DNA from 3 places in the Pseudoalteromonas sp. Angola-7 genome. Region 2 is predicted to be linked to each of the others. Evidence: predicted binding sites of a transcription regulator. Region 2 holds the regulator's gene; each other region holds the start of a gene.
The links. The regulator MetJ, encoded in region 2, represses methionine synthesis genes. The targets are predictions, from matches to a motif close to TAGACGTCTAGACGTCTA.
Positions count from the first base shown of each region.

Region 1: a site for MetJ is predicted at 3,069-3,086, ahead of metK (methionine adenosyltransferase). Genes of this name have one in related genera too.
Region 3: a site for MetJ is predicted at 2,829-2,846, ahead of metA (homoserine O-succinyltransferase). Genes of this name have one in related genera too.

Region 1 covers NZ_JAQREL010000003.1:98,051-105,991, reverse strand. The annotation lists gene rpiA (ribose-5-phosphate isomerase RpiA) at 1-311, opposite strand, end outside; gene PSH50_RS05445 (5-formyltetrahydrofolate cyclo-ligase) at 349-945, opposite strand; gene PSH50_RS05440 (hypothetical protein) at 965-1,507, opposite strand; gene metK (methionine adenosyltransferase) at 1,816-2,967, opposite strand; gene tkt (transketolase) at 3,272-5,263, shown strand; gene PSH50_RS05425 (pyrimidine/purine nucleoside phosphorylase) at 5,521-5,835, shown strand; gene raiA (ribosome-associated translation inhibitor RaiA) at 6,014-6,370, shown strand; gene PSH50_RS05415 (NRAMP family divalent metal transporter) at 6,513-7,748, shown strand; gene PSH50_RS05410 (GNAT family N-acetyltransferase) at 7,820-7,941, shown strand, end outside.
Region 2 covers NZ_JAQREL010000005.1:187,759-195,699, reverse strand. The annotation lists gene priA (primosomal protein N') at 1-1,588, opposite strand, end outside; gene rpmE (50S ribosomal protein L31) at 1,821-2,036, shown strand; gene PSH50_RS09650 (malic enzyme-like NAD(P)-binding protein) at 2,557-3,798, shown strand; gene metJ (met regulon transcriptional regulator MetJ) at 3,860-4,180, opposite strand; gene metB (cystathionine gamma-synthase) at 4,449-5,696, shown strand; gene metL (bifunctional aspartate kinase/homoserine dehydrogenase II) at 5,703-7,941, shown strand, end outside.
Region 3 covers NZ_JAQREL010000002.1:373,180-381,120, forward strand. The annotation lists gene metH (methionine synthase) at 1-734, opposite strand, end outside; gene PSH50_RS04295 (homocysteine S-methyltransferase family protein) at 743-1,816, opposite strand; gene metA (homoserine O-succinyltransferase) at 1,806-2,753, opposite strand; gene ettA (energy-dependent translational throttle protein EttA) at 2,987-4,660, shown strand; gene PSH50_RS04310 (PilZ domain-containing protein) at 4,780-5,136, shown strand; gene PSH50_RS04315 (histone deacetylase) at 5,199-6,107, shown strand; gene PSH50_RS04320 (TlpA disulfide reductase family protein) at 6,168-6,662, shown strand; gene PSH50_RS04325 (hypothetical protein) at 6,767-7,486, shown strand; gene PSH50_RS04330 (PLP-dependent aminotransferase family protein) at 7,433-7,941, opposite strand, start outside.

The DNA.
Region 1 (7,941 bases), on a different contig from region 2:
TTTTCGCGGGTAAGTGCTGCGCCGCCGCCTTTGATCATTTCGTTTTGGGCATTAATTTCATCTGCGCCGTCTACGTATACATCAAGAGCATCTACATCGTTTAGCTCAAACACTTCAATACCTAACGCGTGTAAACGCGCTGTTGAAGCCTCAGAGCTAGATACCGCACCCGTTATGGTGCCTTTTACTGTGCCTAGGGCATCAATAAAATGATTTACGGTAGAGCCTGTCCCCACACCAACAATGGTGTTTTCTTTTACAAACTCGAGTGCAGCCCACGCAGCTGCTTTTTTTAATTCGTCTTGCGTCATTGTTATGCTCATATTTCAAATGTGTAGTGGGTGTTTATTACCAGTGATAAATTTTATCGGGAGTAATAATGGTTTTAAGTGGAACATCCCACGATTCAATCGGCAGTGCATCTACTTTTTGGCAGCTGTGTGCTAAGCCTATAAGTTGCGGTTTTTGCCAATTGTAAGCGTGTAATTGCGCCAGTGTTTTATCGTAAAATCCACCCCCCATTCCTAATCTGTTACCTTGATTATCAAATGCTACAAGTGGCATCAGTAAGTAATCTAAATCAGTTAATGGGCATATTTGAGAGCAGTTCAGCTTAGGCTCCAAGATACCATAGCGATTTGCCCTCATGGGTGAGTTTTTTTCATAGCGTTGAAACAGCAAAGTAGCCCCATTAAATGGGTGTATAACGGGTAAGTAAAGGGTGTGGCCTTGTTGCCATAACTCATTAATTAACAATGAGGTATCTAATTCTCCATCGTTACTAAAGTAAATGGCTATTTGTTTTTTTGAAGCTGTTTTATCGCTATTTAGCTGTTGAGTAAAATTCAACTTTAGCTGTGCCGCGGCTTTTTCTTGCTGTTTTTTTGATAGATTATTGCGTAATTGGCGAATAGATTGGCGTATGTGTGTACGTTTATTGCTCATTGTAATTACGCACCTTTGATTAATTAGACACTAAATCAGGAAAAGCTAAGTAAACAGCAAGCACAATAAGTAGTAAAACGGCAGTGGCAATCAGTGAATATAACAAAGTATTGCTACGCGTTTTAACGGGTTCATCGAGCTGCTCGTCAAGCATAAGATCATCTTCTTGCCAGTCATCGCTTTCGTCTGTAGGGCTTTTTAGCTCATTGGTTGGAAGCCTTTGTTCTAGCTCTTCTAGTTTTTCTTCTAGGCGGATCAGGCTGCTCGTTATGTAATCAAGGGCATCAAAAATCCGTTCATCACGCTGACTAGCTGCGCTAGGGCTTTGAGTGGGTAGCTCACCTGTGGCTTGTAACTTACTTTTAATGCCTAGGCTTGCCAGTAATTTGGCCTGCTTTAAGGCTTTGTCTTTATTGCTAGGTGCAAAGAGTGCTTTGCCATTAAAAAACTGAGTTACTTTATCTTCAGACGTTTTTAGCTTACTTGCTAAATTAACGCAGGCCGTTTTAGCCTCAGTGCCCTCGGCGAGTCCTACAAACATAACGCGAAAATTATTGGCCATTTACTTATCCCTTAAGCTTTTATTATGCAAAGAGTATATACCTAAAACCGTACGAAATTCGAGGGCTAGCTAATACCAATTTAATTCAAAACACGATTAGTTTAGCGTATTAAAGAGCGCACTGATTGCGTTAAAATTATTTATATAAAATAACTGTACGCCGTAAATTCCTTTGTTATTGCACTATTTATTGGGTGCTACGATAAACAACTAAATTAATGCAATTGATATAAATAGTATAATTAGCCTTTGCTTTAGATATAAAAACGGCCCTTAAAAGGGCCGTTTATTATTTAATGCATTTTGGCTTAAAGGCCAGCAGCTGCGCGAAGTGCGTCTGCTTTATCTGTACGTTCCCATGGGAATTCGTCACGACCAAAGTGACCGTATGCCGCTGTTGGTTGGTAAATTGGGCGCTCTAAATCAAGCATTTGAATTAAGCCGTAAGGGCGTAGGTCAAAGTGCTCACGAATAAGCTCAATTAAACGACCTTCTTCAAGCTTGCTTGTACCAAAGGTTTCAACGCTGATAGAGGTAGGCTCTGCTACACCAATTGCGTAAGATACTTGTAGCTCACACTTATCAGCAAGGCCTGCAGCCACTACGTTTTTAGCTACGTAACGTGCAGCGTATGCAGCTGAGCGGTCAACTTTTGATGGATCTTTACCTGAGAAAGCACCACCACCGTGACGTGCCATACCACCGTATGTATCTACGATAATTTTACGACCTGTTAAACCACAATCGCCCATTGGTCCGCCAATTACAAAACGACCCGTTGGGTTAATGAAAAATTTAGTCGCGCTAGTAATAAGCTCGGCAGGAAGTACCGGCTTAATGATGGTTTCCATCACGGCTTCTACTAAGTCATTTTGCGAAATTTCTTCAGCGTGCTGAGTAGAAAGTACAACTGCATCAATACCTACAGGCTTGCCGTTTTCGTATGCAAAAGTTACTTGAGATTTTGCATCTGGGCGTAACCAGTTAAGCTCGCCGCTTTTACGTACTTGCGCTTGGCGCTGTACTAAACGGTGCGAGTAAGTAATTGGCGCAGGCATTAGTACTTCTGTTTCGTTACATGCATAACCAAACATTAAGCCTTGGTCGCCAGCACCTTGTTCTTCTGGGCTAGTACGGTCAACACCTTGGTTAATATCAGGAGACTGCTTACCAATTGTGTTTAAAATTGCACACGAGTCTGCATCGAAACCCATGTCTGAATGCGTGTAGCCAATTTCACGTACTGTTTTACGTGTAATTTCTTCAATATCAACCCATGCGCTAGTGGTAATTTCACCACCAACCATAACCATACCGGTTTTTACGTAAGTTTCGCACGCAACACGGGCATGAGAGTCTTGCTCTAGGATAGCATCAAGTACCGCATCAGAGATTTGATCGGCGATTTTATCCGGATGACCTTCAGAAACAGATTCAGAAGTAAATAAATGTTTTGCCATTGTATTTCTGCTCACAAATATTGCGCTTCACAAACGTCGGTATTAGCGCTAAAAAATTAAGGGGCGTATTTTATCTAAAACAAAACACCTTGCATAGTGTTTTTACGCCTAGACGTCTAAATAAAATGAGTAATAACTTTTTGGTCTTAAAAAATATTCATAATAGCCCATTTTTATGGGGTTTTTAATTGCACAGTGCACCCACATTAAGTAAGAATGGTTGCTATAACAGCTCTTAAGTTACTTAAGGGTATTAACGAACACATAAGTACCCGCGCAAATACACATAAAGGTAGGAGAATTCATGCCATCTCGCAAAGAACTTGCAAATGCTATTCGCGTCTTGTCAATGGACGCAGTACAAAAGGCCAAATCTGGCCACCCTGGAGCCCCTATGGGCATGGCCGATATCGCAGAAGTATTATGGCGCGATTATCTAAAGCATAATCCAACTAATCCAGAGTGGGCTGACCGTGACAGATTTATTCTTTCAAATGGCCACGGTTCAATGCTTATCTATTCTCTATTGCACCTAACTGGTTACGACTTACCACTTGATGAAATTAAAAACTTCCGTCAAATGCATTCTAAAACGCCAGGCCACCCTGAGTACGGTTATGCACCGGGAATTGAAACTACTACGGGTCCACTAGGTCAGGGGATCACAAACGCGGTAGGTATGGCGATTGCTGAAAAAGCGCTTGCTGCACAATTTAACCGTGAAGGCCACGACATTGTTGATCACTACACATATGCATTTATGGGTGACGGTTGTTTAATGGAAGGTATTTCTCATGAAGCATGTTCACTTGCTGGCACATTAGGCCTTGGCAAGTTAGTGGCTTTTTGGGATGACAACGGTATTTCAATCGATGGTGAAGTTGAAGGTTGGTTTAGCGACGATACACCAGCACGCTTTAAAGCGTACGGCTGGCATGTAATAAGTGACGTTGATGGCCACGACAGCGATGCTGTTAGTGCTGCAATAGCAGAGGCTCAAAGTGTTACCGACAAACCATCACTAATTTGTTGTAAAACAGTGATTGGTTACGGTTCACCTAATAAATCTGGTAGCCACGATTGTCACGGCGCGCCATTAGGTGATGACGAAATTACAGCGTCTCGCGAATTTTTAGGCTGGTCTGGCGGTGCATTTGAAATCCCTGATGATATTTACGCACAGTGGGATAGCAAAGAAAAAGGTCAACAGCTTGAATCTAGCTGGGACGAAAAATTTGCAGCATACGCAAAGGCATTCCCAGAGCTTGCAGCTGAATATAAGCGCCGTATTAATAACGAACTTCCAGGCGATTGGGCTGAAAAATCTCAAGCGTACATAGAGCAACTACAAGCAAACCCTGCAAACCCTGCATCTCGTAAAGCGTCGCAAAATGCATTAAATGCATTTGGCCCGTTATTACCAGAATTCATGGGTGGCTCAGCCGATTTAGCTGGATCAAACTTAACAATTTGGGATGGCTCTAAAGGGCTAACTGCAGACGATGCAAGCGGTAACTACGTTTACTACGGTGTACGTGAGTTTGGTATGTCGGCAATTATGAATGGTATTGCCCTTCATAAAGGCTTTATTCCTTACGGTGCAACGTTCTTAATGTTTGTTGAATACGCAAAAAATGCGGTACGTATGGCTGCACTAATGAAGCAACCAAGCATTTTTGTATACACGCATGATTCAATCGGCCTAGGTGAAGACGGTCCAACTCACCAACCGGTAGAGCAAATTGCGAGCATGCGTTTAACGCCAAACTTATACAACTGGCGCCCGTGTGACCAAGTTGAGTCGGCAATAGCATGGCAACAAGCTATTGAGCGTAAAGACGGTCCTACATCACTTATCTTTACTCGCCAAGGCCTTGAGCAACAAGCGCGTGACGCTCAGCAATTAGCTGATGTTAAAAAGGGTGGTTACATCCTTAGCTGTGACGGCGAGCCAGAGCTAATTATTATTGCAACAGGTTCTGAGGTGCAACTAGCACAAGACTCTGCAACAGAGCTACGCAACCAAGGTAAAAAGGTACGTGTTGTATCTATGCCATGTACTGATGTATTTGAAGAGCAAAGCGCACAGTACAAAGAAAGCGTACTACCGGCAGCCGTTACACGCCGCGTAGCAGTAGAAGCTGGTATTGCTGATTACTGGTACAAGTACGTGGGCCTAAATGGCGCAGTAGTAGGTATGACTACCTTTGGTGAGTCGGCACCTGCTGGTGAGCTGTTTGAGCACTTTGGCTTTACAGTAGAGAACATTGTAAATAAAGCAAACGAACTGTTTTAATAGTTAGCTTTAATATTTAAAAGCCCGCCCTGTGTAAAACAGGGCGGGCTTTTTTGTTTGCTAACTGAGTTATAAAGTGGCGTAGTAGCCTTAAGATACTTGAATCACACTGCTTGAAATACGTAGTACTTTTTTGGCTTAAAGCCTTTTGAGTTTTAATTTCAGATGAGTAATTTTCACAGCGCTTTTCTTGCAAGGCTATGACCTATCAGGCAAGGTGGTGGCCGATTAAATAAAATAATACAACAGGAGTGAGGATGTCTCAGTTTGAAAATGTAAGCGTAATTAAAAAAGCGAACGTGTATTTTGACGGTAAAGTATCAAGCCGTACCGTGGTATTTAACGATGGCACAACCAAAACGCTAGGTTTTATGCAACCAGGTGAATTTGTATTTGATACCAGTAAAAAAGAACTCATGGAGCTATTAGGCGGCCAGTGGGACATTTTATTACCTGGCGAAACGCAGTGGAAAACATTTATGGCGGGCGAATCATTTAATGTTGATGCCAATGTTAGCTTTAAAGTAAAAGTGAGTGATTTTGCTGACTATTGCTGTTCGTACACAGACTAAACGCTAAAGGCTAGACGTCTGAAAGCCCATATTTTATGGGCTTTGCATAAACTTTGCACAACTTATAATTTAAATCAGTTTAAGTAACAATTTAATTTCAAAAATCAGTGCTTTTTCCTTGTGTTAATCTAAATAGCCCCCAATACTATTTATGAGGTAACAAATAAAAGGATACCCTATGAAAATTAATCTTTCTGGTCACCATGTAGACGTTACTAACTCTATTAGAGAGCATATCAACGAAAAGTTTTCAAAAATCGAGAGCCACTTTCCATCACTTATCGCACTCGACATTATATTGTCTAAAGAGCATCACAAAATCCAAGCAGAAATTAGCACAAATTACGAAGGTGCGCGTATATCGGTAAAAGGGGAAAACGAAGTTATGTACCCGGCGATTGCAAGCGCAGCTAAAAAACTCGATGCAGCACTAAAACATCGAAAAGGGCAAATAAAAGCAAATTTACACGAAAAGCCTGTAAGCACAACGCCAGAAATAGCGCACGAAATCATCCAAGAGATGGAACTAAAATAAGATTTAGTCCCAAAGTACTATAAAAAAGAGCCTTACGGCTCTTTTTTATTGCCTTTAATTTAGGTAAGTTATGCAGCCTTCGGTGTTATTAATTATGAAAATTAATAACCAGAGCGAATAACACACATAATTTGAGAAATTAATGCAGCAAACACACACCTCTTGGAAATCTCGATTGGGCGCACTAGGCCCTGGTATCTTAATGGCAACCGCAGCAATTGGCGGCTCTCACTTAGTTGCATCTACTCAAGCTGGCGCGCTATTTGGCTGGCAACTGTTTTGGCTAATTCTCGTTGTTAATGTATTAAAGTACCCATTTTTTCGCTTTGGTATGGAATACACCCTAGCAACCAAAAACAGTTTAGTAGAAGGCTATAAAAATAAAGGCCCTGTCTATTTTTATAGTTTTATTGGCTTAAATATCCTGGCCGCCATAGTTAATACCGCAGGGGTGTTATTACTGACTGCAAGCTTGCTGCATTATGCGCTGCCAATAGTGATAGAAGTCACGCTACTGTGTTGGATATTATTGGCCGTGTGTTTAGCTATTTTATTACTTGGGCACTTTAAAGCGCTCGACAGCGTTGCTAAAGGCATAATGGGGCTATTGACGCTTGCTACTGTTATTGCACTGGTTATCGCATTTAGTAACGGCCCAATGGCACCAGCTGACTATATTGGCCCATCACCTTACGAGTTGGCTATGCTGAGCTTTATGGTCGCGTTAATGGGCTGGATGCCGGCACCCATAGAAATATCAGCGCTTAGTTCGCTTTGGCTTAAAGAAAAACAAACTCAGCAAACGGTTACTAAAAGCCAAGGCTTATTCGATTTTAACGTAGGCTATTGGCTAACAGCCTGTTTAGCATTGGTATTTTTTAGCTTAGGTGTGCTGGTGCAATATGGGCAAAGCAGCAGTATTGAGCTTGGCGGTGTTGCCTTTGCTAAACAGCTTATTGATATGTACGCACTGACTATTGGCGAGTGGGCAAGGCCACTTGTATCAGCCATTGCTTTTTTATGTATGTTTGGCACTACACTCACCGTGCTTGATGGCTACGCACGTACACTTAACGAGTCACATAAACTACTTGGCTTTAAGCAATCTAAACACAGTTTAAATATTTGGTTAGTACTGCAGGCCTTTGCCGGTATGGCCGTTATTTTATTTTTTAAATCGGCCCTTGGCCCAATGCTTACCTTTGCTATGACACTTGCTTTTGTCACTACCCCCGTTTTTGCATGGCTTAACTTTAGCCTAGTGCGCTCAGAGCCCGCCATTAAACACAGCGTACTATTGCGCAGCTTAACGTGGTTAGGCTTAGTGTACTTAGTTGGTTTTGCTGTTGCGTTTGTGGTGTGGAAGCTAGCAGCCTAAATATAGCTATTTGCTTTAGGGCTTTAATTAAAGCCCTAAAGCATTAAATTCAAGGATTAAATGGGGTGTAAATGGATATTAGAACAGACGCGCTTTCAAACCCACACATTATAAAGTTACTACAAGCGCATCATAACGATATGCTAAAACACTCACCTGTTGAAAGCGTACATGCGCTGGATGTAACTAAACT
Region 2 (7,941 bases):
GGTTTATCTCCTCTAAGGCTTTTTCTAGGCTCCCTTTACGGCGGGTTGAATCGCGGTCGATGCGGGTTACGGGTGTATCGGGGAATTCACTCGATAAAAATTCTTCAATTTGTTCGGTGCCTTTACCGTTTGGAAAAATTTGTGTGCTACCGCAATCAGGACACTGGTGAGGTACTGGGTGTTGCTCACCACAGTGGTGGCAAATCATTTGGCCAATGGCTTTATGAAAGGTTGCGCTGGTGCTGCAGCGATTACACTCACTCAGCCAGCCGCATTCGTGACAAATTAGCGTAGGAGAAAAGCCACGACGATTTAAAAACACCATAACTTGCTTACCACGGTTTAAATGTTGGCGCATAGTGGCAAGACTTGCGTGTGCAATACCCGCTTGGTCAGGCTGGCCTTTCATATCGAGCAACATAAACTGATTATCGGTCGCAGTTTGTGCGCGCTCTGTAAGGCTTAAAAGTTGGTATTTGTTGTTTATAGCTTTGTACAGTGTTTCGAGCGCAGGGGTGGCACTGCCTAAAATAAGCGGTATTTTGTGCTGAAATGCCCGATAAGCGGCTAAATCGCGTGCGTGGTAGCGTAAGGTATCCTGCTGTTTAAATGAAGAGTCATGCTCTTCATCAACCACTATCATTCCTAACTTTAAAAAAGGTAGAAAAATACTCGAACGGGTACCTATTACAATTGCGCAGCTGCCTTTTTCGCAAAAACGCCATGTTTGCAAGCGTTCGTTATCGGTTAGGGCAGAGTGCCATAGCATAATTGGCGTATCGGGAAAGCGACGACGAAATCGGTTAACAGTTTGTGGCGTTAAGCCTATTTCAGGCACCAATACTAAGGCTTGCTCGCCACGTTTAAGGACTTCTTCTAGGCATTGTAAATACACTTCGGTTTTACCACTGCCTGTCACACCTTCTAATAAAAAGCTCTTAAAGCCAACACTTTGATTTATTGTAGTGCACGCTACGGCTTGCTCTTTATTAAGTACTGGCTTAGTGCCGACTGTGGGCGCAACGCTTTGCCATTGATTATCATGCTCAATGCTTTGGGTTATAAGCTCTTTATCTATTAGGGCATCTATTGTTTTTTTACTAAAGCCGAGCGCTTTTAGCTCGGTTACCGACGACTTACCCGATTGCGCGAGTTGCTTTAGTAAATTTAACTGAGTTTTCGCTTTTAACGATGGAACCTTTGCGCCTTTTTCGGTAAGGCTAACCATGTTAATGCTGGTTTTATCTGGGTTTTCACCTTGGCGAAGCGCACCTGGCAGCGCAATGTGTATGGTTTCGCCGAGCGGGTAGCAATAATAGCGTGCAGTAAAGCTAAGCAGTTCTAAATGCTGTGATGATAAAATAGGGGTTTGGTCAATAACCTCAGTAACCGCTTTAATTTTGTTATCTGGTACGTCGGTATGCGTTTTAAGTGCAAGAACAACCGCTACTTTCTTTTGATTGCCAAAAGGCACTAAAACACGCATCCCTGGCATAATAGGCGCCGAGGGCGAGATGAGTTGTTCATCTATTTTATAATCAAAGGTGCGTGGTAACGGAACTTTAATAGCAACTTCAACAAAACGCATAACAACTCATGTGATAAAGGGTAATAGCTTAATGTACTAAAAATAAGGCTAAAAACCTACATACAAATGGATGTGGTAGCGCTGGTTGGTTACTTTTTTGGCAAAAAGCGTAATTAAAGCTTGTGCGGGGCAAGCTAGTTGGATAAAATCCGCGGCCTATAAATTTGTTTTAACGACGTATGGTGCCAGACTTCGGGTTTGGAGAGCGATGCGGCCTTAACTAGAGGTTCCTATGAAAGAAGGTATTCACCCTAAGTACGAAGCAATTTCTGCAACATGTTCATGCGGAAACAAATTCGAAACTCGTTCTACTCTTTGTAAAGACATTCACTTAGACGTATGTTCTGCGTGTCACCCGTTTTACACTGGTAAGCAAAAGATTTTAGACACTGGCGGCCGTGTTGATCGCTTCAACAAGCGCTTCGGTGCACTTAGCAGCAAGAAGTAATTATTGCTGTTTAGTAAAAAAAGCACCTTCGGGTGCTTTTTTTGTGCCTAAAATTCATCATTTTTACTAAAAAATCACCGATTGTTGCCGTACTACGTGTGCATAACTATTTCCTGTTCTTATTCTGAATATGCATAAACCTTTGCAGACAAACTCACAATTCTTCTCTATATTTTTTATACGTTAATTTTTAACCAAGCTGCTAAAAGTGCTTATCGTGGCGATATTTGTTTTTAACGGTGATAAACGCGCCATATTGGTGCATTTTACTATTTTACTATTCTGCTATTTTACAAAAATACTGGCAGGGCAAAATGAACCTGAAAAAGCACTTTTTGAATGAATTTTTATTTGTTTAATATTGATAACTTTTAGCGAAGTTGCTGATAAATCACTTAAAATTAACGGATATAGCATATAACAGGATAGACCTGATATTGCTTGGAATTTAAAAATAATAAGAGTATCTTAGCCCCATACTCCCTCTCACTTAACTTAAATTGCAGGATACCATCGCGTTATGTCAGATTTTCGTGAACAAGCATTACACTACCACTCTCACCCCGTTCCAGGCAAAATCAGCATTGAGCTAACAAAACCAGCCGAAACGGTGCAAGATTTAGCATTAGCATACAGCCCTGGTGTTGCAGAGCCTGTGCGCGAAATTGCAGCAGACCCAGCCAATGCATATAAATATACCGGTAAAGGTAATATGGTTGCGGTGATCAGTAATGGTACGGCAATTTTAGGTTTGGGTAATTTAGGGCCATTAGCCTCTAAACCTGTTATGGAAGGTAAAGCGCTTTTATTTAAACGTTTTGCTGGCCTAGATTCTATTGATATTGAAGTTAAGCATCGCACCACCGAAGACTTTATAAATACAGTGGCTAATATTGCCGATACGTTTGGTGGCATTAACTTAGAAGATATTAAAGCGCCAGAGTGTTTTGAAATTGAAAAAGCACTTATTGAGCGTTGCAGTATTCCGGTTTTTCATGATGACCAACACGGTACCGCTATTGTAACTGCGGCAGGTATGCTTAACGCCTTAGAAGTGCAGGGCAAATCAATAGAAGATGCCATTATTGTATGTTTAGGTGCTGGCGCTGCAGCGGTTGCTTGTATGGAGCTGTTAATTAAGTGTGGTGCACTGCGCGAACATATTTATATGCTAGACCGCAAAGGGGTAATTCATACTCGCCGCGATGACTTAAACGAATACAAACAGCTTTTTGCTAACAATACAGATAAACGTACTCTACAAGATGTAATTGCTGATGCTGATGTGTTTGTAGGTGTATCGGGTCCTAACTTACTTGCACCTGAAGATCTAAAACTAATGGCCGATAAGCCAGTGGTGTTTGCATGTTCAAACCCAGATCCTGAAATTGCACCTGAGCTTGCGCACAGTGCTCGTAAAGACTTAATTATGGCAACGGGGCGTTCTGATTTCCCTAACCAAGTTAATAATGTTTTATGTTTCCCGTTTATTTTCCGTGGTGCACTTGATGTACGTGCAAGCGCAATTAACGATGAAATGAAAATAGCCGCTGTTGAAGCTATTCGTAGTATTGCTAAAGAGCCAGTGCCTGAGCAAGTATTAAAAGCAGCGGGTGTAGAAAAGCTCGAATTTGGTGCAGATTACATTATTCCTAAACCGATGGACCCGCGTTTATTACCACGTATAGCCAAGGCGGTTGCTATTGCTGCTGTTGAATCGGGCGTAGCACAAATTGACTTACCGGAAAATTATATGGCGTAATATATAGCGCTTAAACAAAAAAACCTCAGCATGCTGAGGTTTTTTTGTTTAAAAAGACGTTTTATTCTTCGTCTAAAATAGGCACTTCTAAACCCATTTCTTGCATTATTTTTTTAACTTCTTCAGGTACTTTTTCTGCGTTATCTTTACGTAGGTCATCATCATTAGGTAATGGCTGGCCTGTAAAGGCATGCAAAAACGCTTCGCATAGTAACTCGCTATTTGTTGCATGACGCAGGTTGTTTATTTGACGACGTGTACGCTCATCAGTTAATACTTTTAATACATTTAGCGGGATCGAAACGGTGATCTTTTTAACTTGCTCTGATTTTTTCCCGTGTTCTGCGTATGGGTGAATATACTCACCATTCCATTTAGCCATAAGATGTATCGTTGCCTCAGATTATTAATTTCTCACACGGCGTAAAAAGCGTGTAAATATGCGTGAAATTCTATCGTTTTAAAAAAGATAGTCAAATAATAGATAGCAATCTATCTTAATAAGCTGGCTGTAATAGTAAATACAGCTTTCTTGAAGTTTTACGCGTCTGTTATTTTTAGCCATCTAGAGCTTTAAAAGCTTTGACTTATTATAATGGATAACTTACTCTTTTAGACGTCTAAACATCCAAATTAATCAGGTGACGAATATGAGCGAAAAAAACAAAGCAACCATTGCTGTTCGAAATGGGGTTGATGCCGATAAACATCATGGCGCCGTTGTACCGCCAATTTATTTATCGACGACTTATTCGTTTGCCGATTTTGATACTAAGCGCGCATACGACTATGGACGCAGTGGTAATCCTAATCGCGATATTTTAGCTGACACTCTAGCAGAACTTGAAGGTGGCGCACGCGGAATTATTACTGCTACGGGCATGGCAGCAGTGCACTTAGCCACACAGTTATTAAATAACGATGATACATTGGTTATTCCTCACGATTGTTATGGCGGCAGCTACCGTTTATTTACGTCGTTAGAAAAGCGCGGCTTGCTTAAACTTAAAGTGCTTGATTTAACTAAACCAGAAAGCCTAAAACAAATTTTAACCATTAAACCTAAATTAATTTGGATAGAAACACCAAGTAACCCTGTGCTGCGCCTAACGGATATTAAAGCCGTGACGGATATAGCAAAACAGTGCGGTGCATTAGTGGCCGCCGATAACACCTTTTTATCACCGGCATTACAAAACCCAATTAAGTTTGGCGTAGATATTGTTGTGCACTCAACCACTAAATATATAAACGGCCATTCTGATGTTGTAGGCGGTGCAGTTGTTGCTGCTACACAAGAGCTTGGTGATGAGCTTGCTTGGTGGGCCAATAACATTGGTATTACCGGCGCACCATTTGATAGCTATTTAACGTTACGTGGTTTACGTACTTTAAATGTGCGTTTAAAACAGCACCAAGAAAATGCCCTGGCAATTGCTAAATACTTAGAAAGCTCTGAGTATGTTAGCCAAGTTTACTACCCAGGCCTTGAATCGCATCCTCAACATGCGCTTGCTAAAGCCCAACAGCTTGGGTTTGGTGGTATGGTTAGTTTTGATATTAAAGGCGATGTGAATGATGCCGCGGCGTTTTTAACAAGCCTTAAAGAATTTAGCTTAGCAGAATCGTTAGGTGGGGTTGAGAGTTTAATTTGTCATCCTGCGACCATGACTCACGCAGGTATGGACGCTCAAGCACGTTTAGAGGCGGGTGTGGGCGATACGCTAATTCGTATTTCGGTCGGTATTGAAGATGTAGAAGACCTACTTGCTGATTTTGAGCGTGTATTTAACTTAGTGAAACCTGGGCAAAATAAAAATGTAGGGCGTGTTGGTAAAGCTGCAGGCAATGCCAATGGTGATGTAAAGCAGCAGGCTGCTCATCCAGCTTTGTGGTGATTGAGTATGGTAAAAAGTGTACATAAATTTGGCGGCTCGAGCTTAAGCTCGGGCGAGCGCTATCAAAGTGTGGCAAAAATAATTATTGGCCACACACAGCCTGGCGATTGCGTGGTTGTATCTGCTGCGGGTAAAACCACCGATACATTGGTTTCGCTGTGGCAAAGTTATCAACAACAAGATAAGCAAGCCGTTGCTGATATTTTGCTGCAATTGAGTAATCACCAAACGGCATTAATTGAAGAGTTATTAAAAGCCGATGCTAAACACACGGCTTTAGCTGTGTTAGCGCAAGAGCTAAGTGATGTAGCGGAGCAAGCCAGCAAGCAGCAGTTGCAAGAGGCGGCCTTACTGGCGCATGGTGAGCTGTGGTCTGCGCGATTATTGGCAGCCTATTTAACGCAATTAAACATTCAAGCGTGTGCTCATGATGCTAGAGCGCTGTTTAGTGTAACAAGCGGGGAGCTTTTGCATGCGCAAAACAAACAGCAATGCAGGCAAGTTATTGATGCAAATAAAATTAACGTAGTAACAGGGTTTATCGCAGCAAGTGCTGATGGTAAAACAGTTACGCTTGGGCGCAATGGCAGTGATTACAGCGCCACCTTATTAGCCAATTATTGCGACGCACAAAATGTATGTATTTGGACTGATACGCCAGGGGTATTTAGTGCCGACCCACGTAAAGTTGAAAAGGCGATTAAGTACAACAAGGTGTGCCGTGAACAAGCTAACTTATTAGCTCGATTGGGTAACCCTGTGTTACATGCTAAAACGCTTTCGCCTTTAAAAAACAGTAATATTAAACTGGCTGTACGTAGTAGTTTTGATGTGCAAACTGCTCCTACCGATATTGTAAAACAAGGCAAAGCTAAGCAAAAACGTTTTATTACTACATTACAAAACGTTGATTTACTGCTCGTTGAAGGCCTTAACGCGGGTGAAGTGGCGCATGTTAGCCAGCTTATCCAGCACAGCCTTCATCATTTTATACACAACGGCGATACATACTTAGTTGTGCCCGCGGGTGCAACGCATCAAGTAGTGAGTTATTTCGCTGGGCGAGCAAATATAAGCGAGTCTAATTTAAATGGCTGCGCGGTGGTTGCGCCTACGCAAGATGTTTATACGCTAAGTACATTAGCGGCTGAGGTTTTAAATCAGCAAAGTATTCACCCTCGTTTTATTCATCAAGATACAGGCTATACATTGCTGTTAACGGATCAGTTAATAGAAAGCGATGTACTTAGTTTATTGCACGAAAAATTAATTAATAAAGGCCAAGAAGTTGCTCTGGTTGTGGCTGGCTTAGGTAATGTAGGCGATGAATTTTTAAGCCAGCTAGATGCTCAATTTAAGCGTTTGTCGGGCGATTATAGTATTAAGCTAGTTGGGTTAATTCGCTCGCAACATATGCTATTTAATGCCTCGGGTATTACACTCGGACAGTGGAAAAAACAATGGCAGCATAATGCCGTTGCTTATGAGCAGGCGGATTTATTAAGTGCATTAAACGAACTTGATTACGAGCACAAAGTTGTTGTTGATATAACGGCAAGCGAGCAATTTAGCCAATTATACACCGACTTTGTAGAGCGAGACTGCCATTTAATAAGTGCTAACAAGTACGCGGGCACTGCTGCATCTAGTTGGTATAACGCGCTGCGCCAAAGTATTAGCGAGCGTAATTTGCATTGGCGCTACAACACCAGTGTTGGGGCAGGGTTGCCGATTAACTTTGCGTTGGCCGATTTACAAAATAGTGGCGATAAAATTACGCGTATTGAAGGTGTTTTCTCGGGGACACTCTCGTGGCTATGCAGTAAGTACGATGGCAGTGTGGCATTTTCTGACCTTGTTCTTGAAGCGCAAAAAATGGGCTTTACAGAGCCTGATCCTCGCGAGGATTTATCGGGCCGGGATATGCAACGTAAATTGCTGATACTTGCGCGCGAGCTTGGCATTGAATTAGATTTAGATGATATAAGCTTACAAGCATTAATGCCTGATGAGTTAGCCCAAGGTTCATGGGGTGACTTTTTAGCGAATAAAGATAAGCTAAATGCGTTTATTAAACACCATGCCGATGCGGCAAATGCTCAAGATGCTGTACTTAGGTATACCGGTTTATTGGCATTAGAGCAGGGTAAAGTATCGGCGAAGGTAGGTATAACTTACGCGCCTAAAGGGGACGCCTTAGCTAACTTAACACCTGGCGATAATATCTTTGTTATTAATAGCCAGT
Region 3 (7,941 bases), on a different contig from region 2:
TCCATACCCGCTTTTATCGCATGGTATAAAAACACCGAGTGAATCGCTTCACGTACGGGGTTATTACCTCTAAACGAAAACGAGACATTAGACACCCCGCCCGACACTTTACAGTGCGGTAAGTTTTGTTTAATGCGGCGTGTGCCTTCTATAAATTCTACTGCGTAGTTGTCGTGTTCTTCTATACCGGTGGCTACAGCAAATATATTAGGGTCGAATATAATATCCTCCGGCGGAAAACCTATTTCATCGACTAAGATTTTGTAGCTGCGCTCACATATTTCGTACTTTCTATCTGCGGTGTCGGCTTGGCCTTCGGTGTCAAACGCCATAACAACAGCGGCTGCACCAAAGCGTTTAATAATTTTAGCTTGGCGCTTAAATGGCTCTTCGCCTTCTTTAAGCGATATTGAGTTAACAATCGCCTTGCCTTGAATACATTTAAGCCCTGCCTCTATTACATCCCATTTAGAGGAGTCGACCATAATAGGCACTTTAGATATATCGGGCTCTGATGCAATTAAGTTTAAAAACTTAATCATGGCCGCCTTTGAGTCCAACATGGCTTCGTCCATGTTTATATCAATAACTTGGGCGCCATTTTCTACTTGTTCGCGAGCAACATTAAGAGCTGTTTCATAATCTTCTTCCATGATTAAGCGTTTAAACATGGCAGAGCCGGTTACGTTGGTACGCTCACCAACATTGGTAAATACTGCAATTTGCTGTGTCATGTTGGCTCCTAGTTTAAGTTACAGGCTTCAAGGCCTGATAAACGCATGCGTATATCAAGCTCTGGTAATGGGCGAGGTTTAACCCCTTCAAGCCCTTTGGCAAACGCACGAATATGCGCAGGCGTAGTACCACAGCAACCACCAACAATATTTATAAAGCCCGATTTACCCCAATCTATAATCTCGGCGGCCATGTCCTCTGCTTCTAGGTCGTACTCACCAAATTCGTTAGGTAAACCCGCATTAGGGTGCACTGAGGTAAAGGTTTCGCACACGCGCGAAAGCTCTTCTACGTATTGGCGTAGTAAATCGGGGCCAAGGGCGCAGTTAAGGCCAATCGAAATAGGTTTTATATGGCGAATAGAGTTATAAAATGCTTCGGTTGTTTGCCCCGAAAGCGTACGTCCTGAGGCATCGGTAATGGTGCCCGAGATCATTACAGGTAATGTGCGCCCTGCTTGATCAAATGCTTCTTCTACTGCGAATGAGGCTGCTTTTGCATTGAGGGTATCAAATATGGTTTCAATAAGTATTAAATCAGCGCCGCCTTCCATTAATGCAAGAGTAGACTCAACATACGCAGTAACCAGCTTATCAAAGGTAATATTACGATAGCCTGGGTCGTTTACATCTGGCGAGATAGAACAAGTTTTAGAGGTTGGCCCTAACACACCGGCTACATAGCGTGGCTTTTCTGGGTTTTTAGCAGTGAACTCGTCACATATTGCGCGTGCAAGTTTGGCCGACTCTAGGTTTACCTCACGGCTTATGCTTGCCATGTCGTAATCTTCCATCGAAATGGTGGTTGAATTAAAGGTATTGGTTTCAATAATATCTGCACCGGCGGCTAAAAAGCTGCGGTGTATATCAGCAATTAACTCGGGCTTGGTAAGGCTTAATAAATCGTTATTGCCTTTTATTAGCACGTGCCAGTCTTTAAAGCGCTCACCGCGGTAGTCTTCTTCTTCAAGCTTGTGAGTTTGGATCATAGTGCCCATTGCACCATCTAAAATTAAAATACGCTGTTTTAGCGCAGCGCTTAATTCGCTTTGCTTATTTTTGTTTGGCACGTTATTCGGCATAGTTGTTAGTCCTCACATCTTGGCTAACTAAATTAATATCATAAGGTGTAGTTTGGTACACGTAGTAATTTAACCAGTTCGAAAAAAGCAAAAAGGCATGGCTTTGCCACGTTTTTGACGGCTTTTTACTTGCATCGTTATTTGGAAAATAGTTTTCGGGTTTTGGCGCGTCTGGGCTTTTTTGTAAATCGCGTTCGTACTCTGCTTTTAATGTGTCGGCATCGTATTCTGGGTGGCCGGTTATAAACACTTGGCTGCCCGACTTATTTTTCATTAAGTAAGCACCTACTTTTTCAGAGCCTGCCAATACCACTATATCGTCGCAGGCGTTTATTTTATTTATATCAATGTGGCCATAACGTGAGTGCGGCACTAAAAAGGTATCGTCGAAGCCACGAGTAAGTGCTCCGTGATCAAAATAACACTGGTGGGTAAACACGCCACAGAGTTTATCTTCTTTTAAATCACGCTTTAAATTGTAACGATGATACAACGCCGCATGCGCCGCCCAGCATGAGTAAAGTGTGGAAGTAACGTGCTGCTCTGCCCAATCAATAATCACTTTTAGCTCATCCCAGTAGGCTACATCGTCGTATTCAAGGTGTGCTAGTGGCGCGCCGGTAACAATTAACGCATCGTAGTTATTGTCTTTTACTTCTGAAAAATAACGATAAAAAGTATCTAGGTGCTCTTCTGAATTGCTACTGCTGCGGTGCGTATCTAGGCGTAATAGTTCTACATTTACTTGCAAAGGAGAATTAGCAAGCAAACGAATAAACTGTACTTCGGTTTCTACTTTATTAGGCATTAAATTTAAAATAGCCAAACGCATTGGGCGAATTTCTTGCGTTTTTGCACGGCTTTTTGGCATTACAAACACGTTTTCTTCACGTAAACGGGCAATAGCCGGTAGCTCGTCTTTCACTGTAATTGGCATATTTTTACTCCTACTCATAAAAACCGAGAATTTATACGCTCTCATTATGAACAGAATGCTAAAAATATCAACCTCTAGATGTATAGATGTCTAAATGAAATTTATTCATGGTTTTATACTTTGCTAACAAGTGTGCTTTAGCGCTTTAAAACCCGCCATTCGTTGACTGTTTCACCCGTGAGCCACTACAATACAACATTGAAATTTTTATTATTATTTGAAGGCTTTCCTCCATGGTTTTACCTGATAAGTTTATATTCTCGATGAGTCGAGTATCTAAAGTTGTGCCACCTAAGCGCACAATTTTAAAAGATATTTCGTTGCACTTTTTCCCTGGCGCTAAAATTGGCGTGCTAGGTTTAAATGGTGCTGGTAAATCTACATTACTTCGCATTATGGCCGGTGTTGACCAAGACTTTGAAGGTGAAGCTCGCCCTCAACCGGGTACTAAAATTGGTTACTTACCGCAAGAGCCAGTACTGGATGAAAGCAAAACAGTACGCGAAATAGTTGAAGAAGCTGTTGGCGAAGTAAAACATGCCCTTAACCGCCTTGACGAAGTGTACAACGAGTACGCAATGGAAGACGCTGACTTTGACGCCCTAGCAAAAGAGCAAGGCGAGCTTGAAGCGATTATTCAAGCGCACGATGGTCACAACATCGATAACGTTTTAGAGCGCGCTGCCGATGCACTTCGTTTACCTGAGTGGGATGCTAAAATTGAGCACCTTTCAGGTGGTGAGCGCCGCCGTGTTGCTATTTGTCGTTTATTACTCGAAAAGCCAGATATGCTTATTCTCGATGAGCCTACTAACCACTTAGATGCTGAGTCGGTTGCTTGGCTTGAGCGCTTCTTACACGATTACGAAGGCACTGTTGTGGCGGTAACGCATGACCGTTACTTCCTTGATAATGTAGCTGGCTGGATACTAGAGCTTGACCGTGGTGAAGGTATTCCATGGGAAGGTAACTACTCTTCTTGGCTTGAACAAAAAGATGCGCGCTTACAACAAGAACAAAAATCTGAAAAAGCACGTCAAAAATCAATTGCTCAAGAGCTTGAGTGGGTACGTTCAAACCCTAAAGGTCGTCAAGCTAAGTCTAAAGCGCGTATGGCGCAGTTTAGCGAGCTACAGCAGTCTGATTACCAAAAGCGTAACGAAACTAACGAGCTATTTATTCCACCTGGTCCGCGTTTAGGCGACCAAGTGCTTGAAGTTAATAACTTACGTAAGAGTTTTGGCGATCGTGTTTTAATCGACGATTTAAGCTTTAGCATGCCAAAAGGTGCCATTGTGGGCATTATTGGTGCCAATGGCGCGGGTAAATCAACCCTATTTAAAATGCTAAGTGGCGAAGAACAACCAGATAGCGGCAGCATTAGTGTAGGTGAAACTGTAGAGCTTGCAACGGTTGATCAGTTCCGTGGCAATATGGACGAAAGCAAAACCGTATTCCAAGAAATATCTGACGGTCAAGACGTGCTAAAAATTGGTAACTTTGAGTTCCCAAGCCGTGCATACGTTAGCCGCTTTAACTTTAAAGGTAACGATCAGCAAAAGTTTGTAAAAGACTTATCCGGTGGTGAGCGTAACCGTTTACACCTTGCTAAGCTTTTAAAAGCCGGTGGTAACGTAGTACTACTGGATGAGCCAACCAATGACCTTGATGTTGAAACACTTCGCGCACTTGAGAACGCTATTTTAGAGTTCCCAGGCTGTGTAATGTGTATATCGCATGACCGTTGGTTCCTCGACCGTATTGCAACGCATATTTTAGATTACCGCGACGAAGGCCAAATTAACTTCTTCGATGGTAACTACACTGAATACGAAGAATGGCTTAAAAAGACCTTAGGCGCAGAAGCTGCACAACCTAAGCGTATTAAGTACAAAAAAATTGGTTAATTGTTAACTGATATAACAAACCCTGCATTTATGCGGGGTTTTTTTATGCCATTTTTTATCGCTATGCGCTATTTCCCGCTATGCTTGATTTAAATATTACAATAAAGGCAATTCGTTTTATGGAAAATCGACGTCAGTTCTCGCGTATTCTTTTTTCAACCGCGGCCCAATTAGAATTTGCAGGAGAGAGCTACCCATGCAAATTACTTGATGTATCTTTACATGGCGCACTCATTACTAAATGCGCGGCGTTTAGTGGCACCAAAAATAGCGAAGCCACCTTGCGCTTTACCTTGCCACAAAGCGATATAGAAATAAAAATGGAGGTGCTTATTTGCCACATAGAAGATGAACACATCGGTCTTAATTGCCACCATATTGATATAAACAGTATTACCTATTTAAAACGATTAGTTGAACTTAATTTAGCCGATGAACAATTACTTCATCGCGAGCTTGCCTCATTGATTGAATAGCAGCAATAGACTCCCTTAGTTAAGTTTATTACCATAGCGCAAACTTTATTATTGATACGGTTATGCGCCTAAACCCTCACTTACCTTTGGTCTATCACAGTAATTATTCGTTTAGCTTTGATCCTAAGCACCGATTTGTAATGAGTAAATTTGCTCATTTATACGAGCAGGTTAAAGGTTTAGGCATTGCAGGTAATAATTTAGTTGAGCCTATTTTGGGCTCCCCCGAGCCACTTGAACTGGTACACTGCGAAAACTACATTCACGACTTATGGCATAACCGCCTAGACGAAAAAGCCATGCGCCGTATTGGCTTACCTTGGTCGCAACCGCTAATGAACCGTACATTCACCGCACCACAAGGCACGTTACAAACTGCACGCTTAGCATTAAAGCATGGCTTAGCCTGTCATTTAGCAGGCGGTACGCACCATGCACACACTGATTTTGGCTCAGGTTTTTGTATGGTGAACGACTTAGCCTTTACCGCGCAAACATTAATTCAAAGCAATGAAGTGACCAACGTGCTCATTTTTGATTTAGACGTACACCAAGGCGATGGCACAGCTGCAATGCTTGCGCATCAGCCGTATGCGTATACCTGCTCTATACACTGCGAAAAAAACTTCCCGTTTAAAAAATCCCCCAGCGATTTAGACATCGGCCTTGCTAATAATATGCAAGACGCAGAATACTTAGGCATTGTGGATGACACCCTGCAGTTTTTATTAAAAGAACTCAACCCCGATTTAGTCCTATACGATGCCGGTGTAGATATTTGGCAAGACGATGGCTTAGGTAAACTAGATATAAGCTGGGACGGCATTAAACAGCGTGACCATTTAGTGTTTAAGCGCTGCCTTGAACATAACACCGCTATTGCCAGTGTTATTGGCGGCGGTTACGACAGAAACCATACGCGTTTAGCAAAGCGCCATGCAATAGTGATTGAGCAGGCCGCTGGTTTTTAATGAAATGAAATAACTTAATTCACGTTCTTATTAATATTAAAAAAATAATAAGAACGAACCATGAGAAAACTAATTACTGCAATTACACTGATTTTATTAAGCTTTATAAGCTCTGCACAGCAACTCGCTGATGATGACTCATTACCACTATTGCCTGCAATAACGTTAAACATGGCTGATGGTTCGTCCGTTCACACACAAGATTTATTAGGCCAACCCTACGTTTTACATTTTTGGGCTACGTGGTGCCCATATTGTAAAAAGCTGCAACCAGCACTTGAAAAAATAAAACACAAAGGCTTAAAGGTCATTGCGGTAAGCTTTCAAGAAGACGACGATGCCACCCCCGCCAAAGCAATAATTGATAGAGGGTATACATTTAAAACAGCTATTAAAGCCGATGCCATAGCAAAACAATTAGGAATAAGAGGCACACCCACTACCTTATTTATTAATAAAGCTGGGCGTATAATTTATTTAACGAACACTTCAAACCCTGAAGACGAAAACCTACACGTATATGCCAGAACTTTATTACACGAAGTAAGAAACTAAGTGCATAAATACATCTTAATTACAGGCTTACTTAGCCTAACAATAAATCACCAGCTTAGCGCACTATATACTACAATTTAAGCTCATAAATTAATGAGATTATTATGCGTTTATTACTTACTTTGTTGATCATTACTATAAGCGGATGCGCTTTTGCTGAGCAAGAGGCAGCAGAATTGCCCCCGCTCAACCCCAAATACAATGCTGAGCATGCAATAGCACTGGTGAATAAAGGTTCGGGAATTTATGCATTTAACTTACCTGGCTACAAATTACCGCACGATGTACAAGTGGTGTATAGGATTAAAAACCCCGATGTAGCGTTTTTAGATGTTGTACGCAACGCAGAACTTATAACGCTAAAGCCCAAACCGTTTAATATTCAACGTTTAATGCGCGGTGAAGCAATAACTATTACCGCCGATGTGTACGAAGGCAATTACAAAAAAGCAGGTAGCCTAATTTACACAAACAGAACTGTAGAACTGAGTAAACAGCTATATGCCCGCCAATTAAAAGACTTAGCACAGCCAACTCAATGGCAAGAATACGATATGATTGATTTAGGCAGCACTGAACGTATTTATATTCATAAAATTAGCCAAGCACCTAGTTTCAACCACCTAATTTTTGTAGATTTGGTAAATGCCTGCATGCAAAAGTTTAGAACCTCAACTCTCCTTCCTAGCCAGAATGAGTTAACATATAAATTTATAAATTGCGGTACATTAAAGCCCTTGTTTTACGAAGCAGCAAGTTTAAAAAATAGCTTAATAAGCATACTCAGCAATTATGTTTATACCTTCTTGCATGACTTCCTCTGACTGGCCAGCAAAGCCTAGACGCAAGTAGCTAAAGTGTTTAGGTTTTAAGCTTCTATAAGAGTCGCAGAAATAAAACTCTGATTCTGTTTGCAAATAAATACTGTGTTTGTGTAGGTACTTTTTAATATTAGCCGTATCTATGTTTAAGTTAATCCACATTGCCATCCCACCATCGGGCTTTTTAAACTCAAGAGGTAATCCTTTAGCCTGCAGTGCTTTTAACGACTTATCCATTGCTTCATATCGCTGTTTATAAAGCTTTGTCATGCGTTTTAAATGACGTTCAAATGCGCCTTCTTTCATAAAGTGCGCTAAAGCTAATTGCATAACCACATCATTTTTATGATTCATTAACTGCTTCCACGCATTAAGCTGTGCGATAACATCAGGGGCAGCGCAAATGTAACCGATTCTGGCTGCGGAAAACATAATTTTGGAGAATGTAGAAAGGTAAA